3 regions of the Lysinibacillus parviboronicapiens genome follow, and region 1 is predicted to be linked to each of the others. Evidence: riboswitches for the same ligand, from Rfam matches in the RefSeq annotation. Region 1 holds a riboswitch; each other region holds the start of a gene.
The links. Region 1 has a riboswitch for lysine ahead of C9J31_RS12350 (transporter substrate-binding domain-containing protein). Riboswitches for the same ligand answer to the same signal wherever they lie in the genome.
Positions count from the first base shown of each region.

Region 1 (4,293 bases):
AGCAGAATCGATTACAGAAGGTAGTATTGCACAGTGGGTAAAAAAAGTGGGCGACCGCGTTGAAAAAGGTGAATTCATCGTTGAACTTGAAACAGATAAAGTAAACGCTGAGATCATTTCAGAAGAAGCGGGTGTGTTAACACAAATTTTAGCTGAAGAAGGCGATACTGTACTTGTAGGTCAAGTTATCGCAGTTGTAGAAGCTGGCGAAGGTGCAGCACCTGCTCCAGCAGCTTCAGCACCTGCAGAAGCAACACCTGCAGCACCACAAGCAGCTCCTGCACCTGTAGCAGCAGCTCCAGTTGTAGAAGAAACTTCTGGTGAGCGTGTAATCGCATCTCCAGCAGCTCGTAAACTTGCGCGTGAAAAAGGCATTGACCTTGCTGCCGTATCTCCAGTAGATCCACAAGGCCGTGTCCGTGTACAAGATGTTGCAGCTCATGGTACAGCACCAGTGGCAGCTCCTGCAGCACCTAAAGCAGTGGCAGCTGTTGATGAATCACGCGTGACAGTTGAAAAAATGAGCCGTCGTCGTCAAACAATTGCTAAACGTTTACTTGAAGTAAAGCAATCAACAGCGATGCTAACTACATTTAACGAAGTAGACATGACTAACGTGATGGCATTACGTTCTCGTAAAAAAGATCAATTCTTTGAATCTACAGGCTCTAAACTTGGTTTTATGTCATTCTTCACAAAAGCAGTAGTGGCAGCACTTAAAAAATACCCATATGTCAACGCACAAATTGTTGGTGATGAAATCCACTTAAACAATTTCTATGATATTGGTGTAGCTGTATCAACTGAAGAAGGTTTAGTAGTACCAGTTGTACGCGATGCTGACCGTAAAAACTTTGCTGAAATCGAGGATTCGATTGCAGACTTAGCGAAAAAAGCACGCGACAAAAAATTAGGTTTAAGTGATTTATCTGGTGGTTCATTCACTATTACTAACGGTGGTGTATTTGGTTCATTAATGTCTACACCAATTATGAACGGTACACAAGCAGCTATCCTTGGCATGCACACGATTAAAAAACGCCCAGTGGAAGTTGATGGCGAAGTTGCCATTCGTCCAATGATGTATCTTGCGTTATCTTATGACCACCGTATTATCGATGGTAAAGATTCTGTAGGCTTCCTTAAAACTGTTAAGGAATTACTTGAAAACCCAGAAGATTTATTATTAAATTCTTAATAATTAGAGTCAACTCCTCCAAGCTATGTGCTTTGGGGGAGTTTTTTATTCATATTGAGTAATTAAATGGTTTTTTTGATGCCCATAATTTTGTATAATAGATAAATACTAGAAACTGTGTATTTAGAATTAAATCATTAGTCTGAAAAGTGATAAAACTACCTTGACGAATAGCCTATTTTTATAGTAGTATCTAAATATCAATTAAATAAACAAACCTCACGTTCCTTTGTGAGGTAGAGGCGCGATATTTATTAGTTCATTGTTGAGTTTAAGCAAGCGAAGACGCAATGGAGAAGGAAATGTCGCCGAAGTATAAAAGGAGCTCGTACTTTTATGCTGGGTCTGCAGTGAATAAGTGCAGGACTGTCCTAGTAGATATAATTCCAGTTTACTAGGTTGTGCTATCTCGGAAACATGGAAATTATAGTGAGGATTTGGGCAACTGTTAATAAAAGGTACGACCTAAGTTCTGGACTTAGGTCGTTTTTTTGTACAGTTGTTTTATTTTTTTACAGAAAAGGGGAGTTTTGTATGAAAAGAAAATGGTTGCTATTTATGTTAGCCACAATGACTGCAATTGTATTAGCTGCATGTGGTTCAGATGACAAAAAAGATAACGCGACTGACAATGCTGGGAAAGAAGAAGAAGGTGGCGAGTTCCGTGTTGGGATGGAAGCAGGCTACCCTCCGTTCAACTGGACACAGCAAGGTGATGCAAATGGCGCAGTGAAAATCGCTGATAATGCGGAATATGCAGGCGGTTATGATGTACAAATGGCGAAAAAAATGGCTGAAGGTTTAGGGAAAGAATTAGTTATTGTTAAACTTGAGTGGGACGGTCTAGTGCCAGCTTTACAATCAAATAAAATTGATGCCATTGTGGCGGGTATGTCTCCTACAAAGGAACGCAAACAAACAATAGACTTCACAGAGAACTACTATACATCAGATTTTGTTATGGTCATTAAAAAAGGTAGCCCATATGAAAATGCCAAATCCATACAAGATTTTTCTGGTACAAAAGTTACCTCTCAATTAAACACTTCTAACTACGAAGTAATCGATCAAATTAAAGATGTGAAAAAGCAGACAGCAATGGAAAACTTCTCAGCAATGCGTGTTGCATTAGAGGCTGGTAAAATCGATGGCTATGTAGCTGAACGTCCAGAAGGTATCTCAGCTGCAGCTGCAAATGAAAACTTTACATTTGTGTCATTTGAAGAAGGTTTTGATACAGATATCTCAAATACATCTATTGCGGTTGGTTTACGTAAAGGTGATGCTAATGTTGATAAAATCAATGAAATTCTAAAAGGCATTTCGGAAGATGATCGACAAAAAATTATGGAAGATGCAATTCTTCAACAACCAGCAGCACAGTAATATGGATGCACGGGCCATATATCAAGCCCGTGCAATCTATTTTAACCTTATTCAGTGAATTCTCATTGAATGGTAGTAATGTCTTGGGTAAAAGTCTCATAATTTGAAAGAAGCGATGCAAATTAAATTTAACAGACGATCAAGGCAAAGACCAAGGCATAATGGATATGAACAAGCAACAAGAAGTTGTTAGGAGGAGCATCATGAGTTTTGAATGGATTATTTCTATTATAGAAAACAACTGGCAAATGTTTTTACGGGGCGCTTATTATACGTTACTTATTTCAACGATTAGTACAATTATTGGTGCATTCATCGGATTTTTCATCGGTATAATGCATACCATTCCAACGCGTAAAAAGGGCATAAAGCATGTGATTTTAAAGCTTTTTAACTTTATATTGACATGCTACGTTGAATTTTTCCGTGGTACACCAATGATTGTACAAGCAATGGTGGTCTATTACGGATTAGATATTGCGTTTGGTATTGATATGCACTTTATTACAGCTGGTATTTTAGTAGTTTCTTTAAATACTGGTGCATACATGGCTGAAATCGTGCGCGGTGGTATTGTTTCTATTGATAGAGGACAATACGAGGCAGCTTCTGCAATTGGTATGAATCATATCCAAATTATGATACATGTCGTATTACCACAAGTTGCACGTAACATTTTGCCTGCAACAGGTAATCAATTAATTATGAATATTAAAGATACAGCTGTATTAAACGTTATTGGCGTAACAGAATTATTTTTCCAAACTAAATCTGTTGCAGGCAATAATTTCCGATATTTTGAATCATTCTTCGTTGCATGTGTACTATACTTTATCATGACTTTTACAGCATCACGTATCTTACTTTATGTTGAAAAAAGACTTGATGGTCCAGATGCATATCAAAAACAACAGAAAGAAACATTATAGGGGGACGCACAAATGGCAGTCATTCAAATTGAACATTTAAGTAAATCATTTGGACGTAACCAAGTGTTAAAAGATGTGAATTTTCAGGTAGAAAAGGGAGAGGTTGTGTGTTTAATCGGTTCCTCAGGGTCCGGCAAATCAACACTACTTCGTTGTATTAATTTATTGGAAATACCAAGTGGCGGTCAAATTATCTTCAAGGGTGAAAATATTTTAGATGAAAAACATAATATTCAAGAATATCGTACGCATTTAGGAATGGTATTCCAGCAGTTTAACTTGTTTAATAATCATGATGTTCTTAAAAATTGTACTGTTGGTCAAATAAAAGTGTTAAAACGTTCTAAAGAGGAAGCAGAGCAAACGGCTTTAAAATATCTTGAAATCGTTGGTATGGCACAATATGTTAATGCGAAACCTCGGCAGCTATCTGGTGGTCAAAAGCAACGTGTCGCGATTGCACGGGCATTGTCGATGAATCCTGAAGTCATGCTTTTTGATGAACCAACGTCAGCCCTTGATCCTGAGATGGTTGGGGAAGTATTGAAAGTCATGCGCCAACTAGCCGATGCAGGAAACACGATGCTGATTGTTACACATGAAATGGAGTTTGCAAAGGAAGTCGCAGATCGTGTCGTATTCATGGATAAAGGTGTCATTGTAGAAGAAGGCGCACCATCCAAAGTGTTAGTAAATCCTGAACACGAACGAACAAAAGAGTTCTTAAAACGCACTTTGAAATAAAGAAAAAATTAATTTCGGACGCTTTACTGGAATGCC
Region 1 covers NZ_CP073713.1:2,584,998-2,589,290, reverse strand. Annotated here, with positions in the region: gene odhB (2-oxoglutarate dehydrogenase complex dihydrolipoyllysine-residue succinyltransferase) at 1-1,198, shown strand, start outside; lysine riboswitch at 1,428-1,613, shown strand; gene C9J31_RS12350 (transporter substrate-binding domain-containing protein) at 1,733-2,584, shown strand; gene C9J31_RS12345 (amino acid ABC transporter permease) at 2,788-3,513, shown strand; gene C9J31_RS12340 (amino acid ABC transporter ATP-binding protein) at 3,526-4,257, shown strand.

Region 2 (4,293 bases), 2.3 Mb from region 1:
CGTGCATTAGTTGAGTTGAATATTGCAGTGCTGCATTCCTTTAAAGAAGACGGCGTTAGCATAGTGGATCATCACACGGCAGCACAACAGTTTAAGCTATTTGAAGAAGCAGAAGAGAAGGCAGGACGAGAGCTAACAGGTAACTGGGCATGGCTACTTCCGCCACTATCGCCCGCTGCAACACATATCTTTCATAAGCCTTTCGTCAATGTTTACAATACGCCAAACTATTTTTATCAGAAGCCCCCTTACTGAATAGAACAGGCAGCACATCACAAGCACATGAGCTGCCTTTTTTATTTAATTCACATATTCATTCTTAGATGCTCTCATAGAGCAGAAGAAGAGTAGTAATGCCACCACAACGAAGAGCCAGCCAGCGATGTTCCAGCCTCCAAATAAATCATGCAGATAACCAAATAAGATTGGTCCAACTGCTGCTAGTAAATAACCAATAGATTGTGCAAAGCCAGATAAATCAGCTGCTTCGTAGGCCGTGCGTGTACGTAGAGTGAAAAACATCATGGCTAACGCAAATGAAGCTCCCCCGGCTAAGCCAAGAAGCATCATCCAAAGAACTGCAAGACTTGTCCATTCCATTACTAAACCAATAAAGCCAATAACATAAAACACTGTAAAAATTATGACAAGAGGACGTTGGGATTTCATTTTGCTTGCAATAATAGGTACAACTAGCGCCATAGGTATCTGTGAAAACTGCATTGTTGAAAACATCCAGCCAGCACGATCGGCAGCGAGTCCTTGGGCAATATAAATTTCAGGTATCCATGCCGCCGTTGTATAAAATATGAGTGATTGTAACCCCATTGCCCCCGTTACAGCCCAAGTTACCGGTGATTTCCATAATGGTATACGCGCTTTCGTAGATACGAAAGCAACTTCAGGTTTATTCGATTTTAATTGTGGTATCCAAACTATAATGGTAAAGACAACTAGAATAAGAGCTATTGCGAGAGCTCCTTGCCAACCAAGAAAAGAATTGGCTACTGGATAACTAACACCAGCCCCTACACCTGCTGACAGGTTCATAGACACTGTGAAGAATGCCATTAGTAAACCGACGTGGTAAGGAAATTTCAGTTTCAGTAAACCTGGTATAAGCACATTACCAAAAGAAATCGCAACCCCAATTAGTACGGTTCCGAGAACGAGTAGTGCAGTTGTACCAAGGGATCGAGTGATAATGCCAAATGCTAATAAAATTGTTGATAAAAACAATGTCAATTCTAAACCTAATTTGCGTGCAATGACTGGGGCAAATGGTGATATAATCGCAAACGCTAGTAATGGAATTGTTGTCAAAAAGCCGGCGAGTACGTTGGAAATGCCAAGGCCTTCACGAATGAAGGAAATAATTGGACCAACGACAGTTAGTGGCATCCGTAGTGTAGAAGCTATAAAAATAACACCAATGACAAGTAATAGCGTTTTTCCCTTCCAGCTAATTTTTTTGCTAGGATAAGTAGCATGTTCATTAGTTGCCAAAATAAGTCCTCCTTGAATTAAAACAATAATAATTCGAACAACTATACCACTTTACCACGTTATTAAAAATAGTAGAAAATTCTTAAAATATTGAATACTACTATTGTTATTGAAATGTCTAAGGTCGTATGATAAACTGAGTAACATCATAAATTTAATAATTATATGCCTCATGTTTGTATTGAGGTAGAGGTCGCGGTGTTTATAAGTATGCTAACGGAAATGACAAGCATTAAAGATGTTAGCTGAAAGGAAATACCGCCGAAGTGTGAGGGGACTTGAAAACCTCATGCTGGGGCTGTTTCCGAAAGGAACAGAACTGTCACGTTGGAATGACGTGTTGCGCTATCATTTGAAAGAACTGGGGATTAACTTAGCCATCACAACGTTCATACGTTTATGTGATGGCGTTTTTTATTTCTTTACGGTAGGTATGTGATTACCTACTGACTAAAGTAGAATCTCCGCTGACTGATAGGTACGCATTTTACTGTACCTAATTCGCCAATGTTATGATGTGTGAACACAATGGGTACAATTACGTCGAGGTGAATATGAGTACCTCTTATAAAAGGAAGGAAGCTTTAACGTGAGTGAAATAAAAGTTAATCAGCTTGGACATAAACCGCCAAAGCTAAAAAAAGAATTAAAAAGTCGTCATATAACAATGATTTCGCTAGGCGGCACAATTGGTACTGGACTATTTTTGGCAAGTGGTGGTGCCATTGCACAGGCAGGCCCTGGTGGCGCACTACTTGCTTACGCCTTAATCGGTATTATGGTGTATTTTTTAATGACAAGCCTAGGGGAAATGGCTGCCTACATGCCATCCTCGGGTTCGTTTAGTACGTATGCCAGTAAATTTGTAGATCCAGCACTAGGTTTTGCACTTGGTTGGAATTACTGGTATAACTGGGCCATTACGATCGCAGCAGAAATTGCGGCTGTCTCACTAATCATGAAATACTGGTTCCCAGATAGCTCGTCAGCACTTTGGACAGTATTGTTTATTGCTATAGTACTATCATTTAATCTTCTATCAGTAAAAAGCTACGGTGAGAGTGAATATTGGTTTGCAATGATAAAGGTTGCAACGGTTATTATCTTCATTATTGTCAGTATTCTGATGATATTTGGTATTTTGGGCGGGCAAGCACCCGTCGGCTTCACGAATTTCTTCATTAGTGATGGGCCTTTCCATGGTGGCTTCCTTGCTACATTTGGTATTTTCTTAGCAGCGGGATTCTCGTTCCAAGGGACAGAGCTACTTGGTATTACGGCTGGGGAAACAGATGACCCAGGGAAAAATATTCCTAAAGCAGTGAAATCTGTGTTCTGGCGTATTATTTTATTCTATATTTTAGCGATTGCAGCCATTGGGATGCTTATTCCGTTTACAGATGCACGTTTACTATCTGAAGACATTGCAGTCTCTCCATTTACACTAGTATTTGATCGATTAGGTATCGCCTTTGCAGCTTCACTGATGAATGCCATTATTTTAACAGCTATGCTTTCAGCGGGAAATTCAGGGCTCTATGCGTCATCGCGTATGCTATGGCAATTAGCTGTTGATGGACATGCACCGAAAGTCTTCATGAAGTTAAGTCGCCGTGGAATACCAATTTATGCTTTAATGGCGACATTAGCAGTAGGCAGTCTTGCGTTTCTAGCGTCCTTTTTTGGTGATGGGGTTGTCTATATATGGCTGCTTAATGCCTCGGGTATGTCAGGCTTTATCGCATGGCTCGGTATCGCCTATAGCCACTACCGTTTCCGTAGAGCTTTCGAGGCTCAAGGTCTAGATTCGAAATTACTACCCTATAAAGCGAAGCTATATCCATTTGGTCCGATTTTTGCCTTTACAGTGTGTATGATTGTTGTAGTCGGTCAAAACTACACAGCCTTTACAGGTGAAACAATTGACTGGTATGGCATACTGGTTTCATATATTGGAATACCGCTGTTTTTAGCATTATGGATTGGCTTTAAAGTAAAAAATAAAACGAAAATGATTCCACTTAAGGATTGTGATTTGAACGTGGAAAAATAGCTAATGGAGCTATCCTGTAAGTCATTGTAAAATGGCTAATAGGATAGCTTTTTTGGTAGTAAATAAAATAATCCTAAATTTCTTTAATATGGTAAGGTATTATAGATACGGAAGGTTAAATAGACATTTGTTTAGATATGATCTGTTTATTATACATAAAAAGTTTCTCTTAAGAAGAGAAGAGGTGCACATTATGCAAAAACATATATTACTAGTAGAAGACGATGAAGCCATCCAAGAAATGGTGGAAAAATTTTTATTGATGGAGGGATTTCTCGTTTCCTCTGTTTCAAATGGTGAAGAAGCTGTACAACAATGTTTAAGTACTTCGTTTGATTTAGTCATTTTGGATATTATGATACCAAAACTTGATGGATTAGAAGTTTTAAAGATTATTCGTCAGCAAGAGGCACTTCCAATTATTATTATGTCTGCAAAAGATAGTGATGTCGATAAAGCGCTAGGATTAGGGTTGGGAGCAGACGATTATATTGCAAAGCCGTTTTCAATGTTGGAGTTTTCAGCGAGGGTAAAAGCGGCGATTAGACGAGCGACCAAGTATTCGAATCAGATTGAAGAAAAGCAAGATGTATTAATCGTCGGTGATTTATCAATTAATGTAACTAATTTTTCAGTTGAAAAAAATCAGCAAATAGTAAAACTTACCTCAAAGGAGTTTGGAATTTTAAAGCTGTTTGCCACAAATCGTAATCGAGTATTTACAAAGCAGCAAA
Region 2 covers NZ_CP073713.1:281,033-285,325, forward strand. Annotated here, with positions in the region: gene C9J31_RS01520 (nitric oxide synthase oxygenase) at 1-255, shown strand, start outside; gene C9J31_RS01525 (CynX/NimT family MFS transporter) at 301-1,506, opposite strand; lysine riboswitch at 1,686-1,862, shown strand; gene C9J31_RS01530 (amino acid permease) at 2,096-3,559, shown strand; gene C9J31_RS01535 (response regulator transcription factor) at 3,753-4,293, shown strand, end outside.
Region 2: another riboswitch for lysine. It lies ahead of C9J31_RS01530 (amino acid permease); the one in region 1 lies ahead of C9J31_RS12350 (transporter substrate-binding domain-containing protein).

Region 3 (4,293 bases), 940 kb from region 1:
TTGGTTTCCAACCAAAAGAAGCATTAGAAGCTTTCATTACGAAACACGCTTAATCAGCAATAAAGGAAAAGCCGGGCCATCTTTAGATGTGCTTGGCTTTTTTTCGTTATATAATGTAAGAAAAGGGGGGGCAGGTAGGCGATGAATGATTTAATCAAACGCAAGCTTGACATTTTACCAGATCAGCCTGGCTGCTATTTGATGAAGGATAGGCAAGGCACAATTATTTATGTAGGAAAGGCTAAAATCCTTAAAAACCGTGTGCGCTCATATTTTACGGGAACACATGAGGGAAAAACACAGCGCCTTGTTAGTGAAATTGAGGATTTTGAATATATTGTGACATCGTCAAACCTAGAGGCACTTATTTTAGAGCTTAATCTCATCAAATTGCATGATCCGAAATACAATGTCATGCTAACAGACGATAAAACGTATCCATATTTAAAAATTACTAATGAAAAATATCCACGTCTAATTACGACAAGGAAGGTAAAAAAAGATAAGGCGAAGTATTTCGGCCCATATCCAAATGCATATGCTGCAAGTGAGACTAAAAAGCTACTTGATCGTTTATATCCGCTTAGAAAATGTGTGCAATTACCATCAAAGGTGTGCTTGTACTACCATATGGGGCAATGTTTAGCACCCTGTGTAAAAGTAATAGATGCACAAATTTATCACGATATGATTGAGGATATGACAAAGTTTTTAAATGGTGGGGTTGAAACAGTCAAAAAAGAGCTTGAAGTGAAAATGCTTGCAGCTGCTGAAAACCTAGAGTTTGAGCGAGCGAAGGAATTCCGCGATCAAATTGCTCATATCGATACCGTTATGCAAAAGCAAAAGATTGTATCGAGTGATACGACGAATCGAGATATCTTCGGCTATGCGGTAGAAAAGGGCTGGATGTGTGTACAAGTCTTTTTCGTACGCCAAGGCAAACTGATTGAGCGAGATGTTTCGATTTTTCCAATTTATCAGGATGCCGAGGAAGAATTTTTAACATTTGTTGGTCGGTTTTATGAGAAGCTTGAACACATTAAACCAAAAGAAATTTTTATTCCGCAGGCCATAGATGCAACCATTTTAACGGAACTACTTGATGTGAAGGTACTTACGCCGAAGCGGGGTCAGAAAAAAGAGCTAGTAGATTTAGCAACAAAAAATGCGGAGATTGCTGTTAAGGCTAAGTTTCAACTCATCGAACGTCAAGAAGAGCGTACGATAGGTGCATGTGAGGCACTCGGTGAGGCGATGGGCATATCGGCCCCATTGCGAATTGAGGCATTTGATAATAGTCATATGCACGGGGCAGATGCTGTATCAGCAATGGTCGTATTTGTTGACGGGAAACCTGCAAAGAAAGAATATCGTAAGTACAAAACGCGCACAGCTACCAAGCATGATGACTATGGGGCAATGCAAGAAGTGATTCGTCGCCGTTACTCAAGGGTATTAAAGGAAGGCTTGCCATTGCCTGATTTAGTACTGATTGACGGTGGGAAAGGGCAAATGGAAGTTGCACGAGAAGTGTTAGAGGATGAGCTGGGTCTTGTTATACCAATTGCTGGCTTAGCGAAAGATGATAAACACAATACCTCACAGCTTTTATTTGGAGATCCTCCAGAGGTCGTAGCTTTAAAACGTACGAGTGACGGATTTTATTTATTACAACGCATTCAGGACGAAGTGCACCGTTTTGCGATTACATTCCTCCGACAACAGCATGAAAAGAATGCAATCCAATCAGTACTCGATGAAATTGAGGGCATTGGGCCGAAGAGAAAGCAACAGTTGTTAAAGCATTTTGGCTCGGTGAAGAAAATACGAGAGGCGAGCGAGCTCGCGCTACAAGAGGCGGGCATACCCGCTAATTTAGCTAGCAATATTTACACTTATTTTCAGCAAGAAGCATTGTCAAAGGACTAGACATATGCTAACGTAACTATTAATATAATATTCACTATTTTAGTGATGATAGAGGTGCAAGGTTTAATAGTAGCGCATTGGAGGGGGAACAAACCCTAGGATAATGTGTGAAAGGGAAGCTTGCCGAAGTGGAGTATCGTTGTTTCCGATGCTTTGCTGGTTTTGCATTTAAGAAATGTAAGACTGTCGAATCTTGAGGTTTCGGAGAGCTATCACACATGCGCAAGCTTTATATATTGTTCATGTTGCAGGCAGCTTTCACATTTCGTGAATGCTGCCTTTTTGATGTTCAAAGGACGGATCTTTTATATTATTTTGCATGTATTCATTTATCAAAGTGAGTGATGATCGCTAAGGTTTTACTATACTGTGTCAACGTCTAAGTGGCTTATGTAGTTGGCTAAAGCGTCTCTAGGATTGATAAGTGAGAATCGTGTTAGCACAATTTACAATCCACGTAAAGGTGTAATCGAGTTAAAAGGAGAAAGAGAACGATGACAAGAATTGTACTTAAATTTGGCGGTCCAGCGATAGCGTCAACGGATTATATTCAGGAGGTCGCGAATAAGGCAATTGCCGAAAAGAAGCGCGGACTTGATGTAGTGGTTGTGACAGCGGCAATGGGGCGTACATCCAAAGAGTTAGCAAAGATAGTACGCGATATATCGGACAATGCTTCAAAGCGTGAACTGGACGTACTATTTTCAACGACTTCACAAGTAGCCAGTGCGTTATTGGCGATTGCAATTCAGGAAGCAGGCTATGACGTAGTGTCTTTAACTGGTTGGCAGGCAGGCGTCCAAACTGATGCCAAGCACCGCAATGCACGTATTGAAGATATTGATGTAACGCGTATTGAAAAACATTTTGAACAGGGGCAAATTGTTGTGGTCGCGGGTGAACAAGGCATAGATGATGCTCAAAACATTACATCACTTGGTAAAGGTGGGGCAGAAACGTCAGCGGTTGCCATTGCTGCAGCTATTCATGCGGAACGCGTCGATATTTTCACAAATGTAGACGGGGTTTATACAGCCGATCCACGTCATGTTCCAGCAGCGCAAAAGTTAAAGGAAATCTCATATGATGAAATGCTAGAACTGTCAAATTTGGGCTCGCATATTATACATCCACGTGCAGTGGAGCTAGCGAAAAAGTTCCAAATGCCCGTTGTTATTCGTTCGAGCATGGTAGATGTCGCTGGAACCTTATTAAAGGAGGAAGTTGAAATGGAAAAAAATTTAATCGTACGTGGTGTGGCTTTTGAATCAGACATTATCCGCTTAACTGTTGGCTATGATGCCTATTCAGATGCTTCCTTAGCAGATATATTTGCGGTATTGGCAGAGAATCGTATAAATGTAGATATTATTGTCCAGGCCATTATAGATGGCTTGAAGCCGTCTGTATCATTTACGATTTTGAAAGAGCAATTTGCAGAAGCGCTACACGTTTTAGAAAATAGTAAATTATCATTAGGTTTTAGTTTTGCTGATTTTGAAGTTGGCTTAGCGAAGGTATCAATTATCGGCTCAGGTATGGCGTCGAATCCAGGAGTTGCTGCACGTATGTTTAATTGTTTACGTCGTAAAGGTATTCCAGTGAAAATGGTAAGTACCTCAGAAATTAAAGTATCTGTTGTTGTCGCCCAAGACGATATGATTCATGCAGCTAACGCCTTGCATGCGGAATTTAATTTAGCTGAAGCGCTTCAAGTATAAAGAAGAGGTGTGTCGACAATAACGAGTTAAAATAAAAAAGGATTGCCATTCGCAAGGGACAGGAATGACAATCTTTTTCTATTACTCTGACGGAATCGTGTTCATGATACGCTCTTTCACATCCCACTTGACGGTAAACATTACGAGCTGTTGCTTTTCACGTTTTTCATCGTAGCATTCAGTCAAATAGCCTTTTGCTTGCTGAATCTGCTCAGCTATAAATCCAGCTTCAAGTCGAAAACTACGATTTTTAAGTTGTAAAAGTGCTGGCTCATTTGTTAAATGGAAGATACGTCCATCCTTCGATTCCTTCGTAAGTTCTAGAGTACCCCAGCAGGCATCTGCGAAAAATGCGATAATTTCTTCTTGACTTTTACAGGGGAACTTCCTAGCAAGCTCTTTTCCAGCCCAATAAAGCACGTCATTTTCATGTTTACCAAGAATGGAAGATAGAATATGATCGCGGATTATCTCATACCCAAATGATGATATTGTAGGAGATGGAGTATTTAACATTGATATCCTTCTTTCTTAGAATTTTCTTATAATTTAGCAGTGTTAAAGTAAAGATAGATTTTTCGAGAAAAAATAACGCATCATGTACTAGATTATTACTTTAATAAGGGCTATTAAAAACTCC
Region 3 covers NZ_CP073713.1:3,520,722-3,525,014, reverse strand. Annotated here, with positions in the region: gene trxA (thioredoxin) at 1-53, shown strand, start outside; gene uvrC (excinuclease ABC subunit UvrC) at 142-1,932, shown strand; lysine riboswitch at 1,974-2,152, shown strand; gene C9J31_RS17090 (aspartate kinase) at 2,427-3,653, shown strand; gene C9J31_RS17085 (YslB family protein) at 3,735-4,169, opposite strand.
Region 3: another riboswitch for lysine. It lies ahead of C9J31_RS17090 (aspartate kinase); the one in region 1 lies ahead of C9J31_RS12350 (transporter substrate-binding domain-containing protein).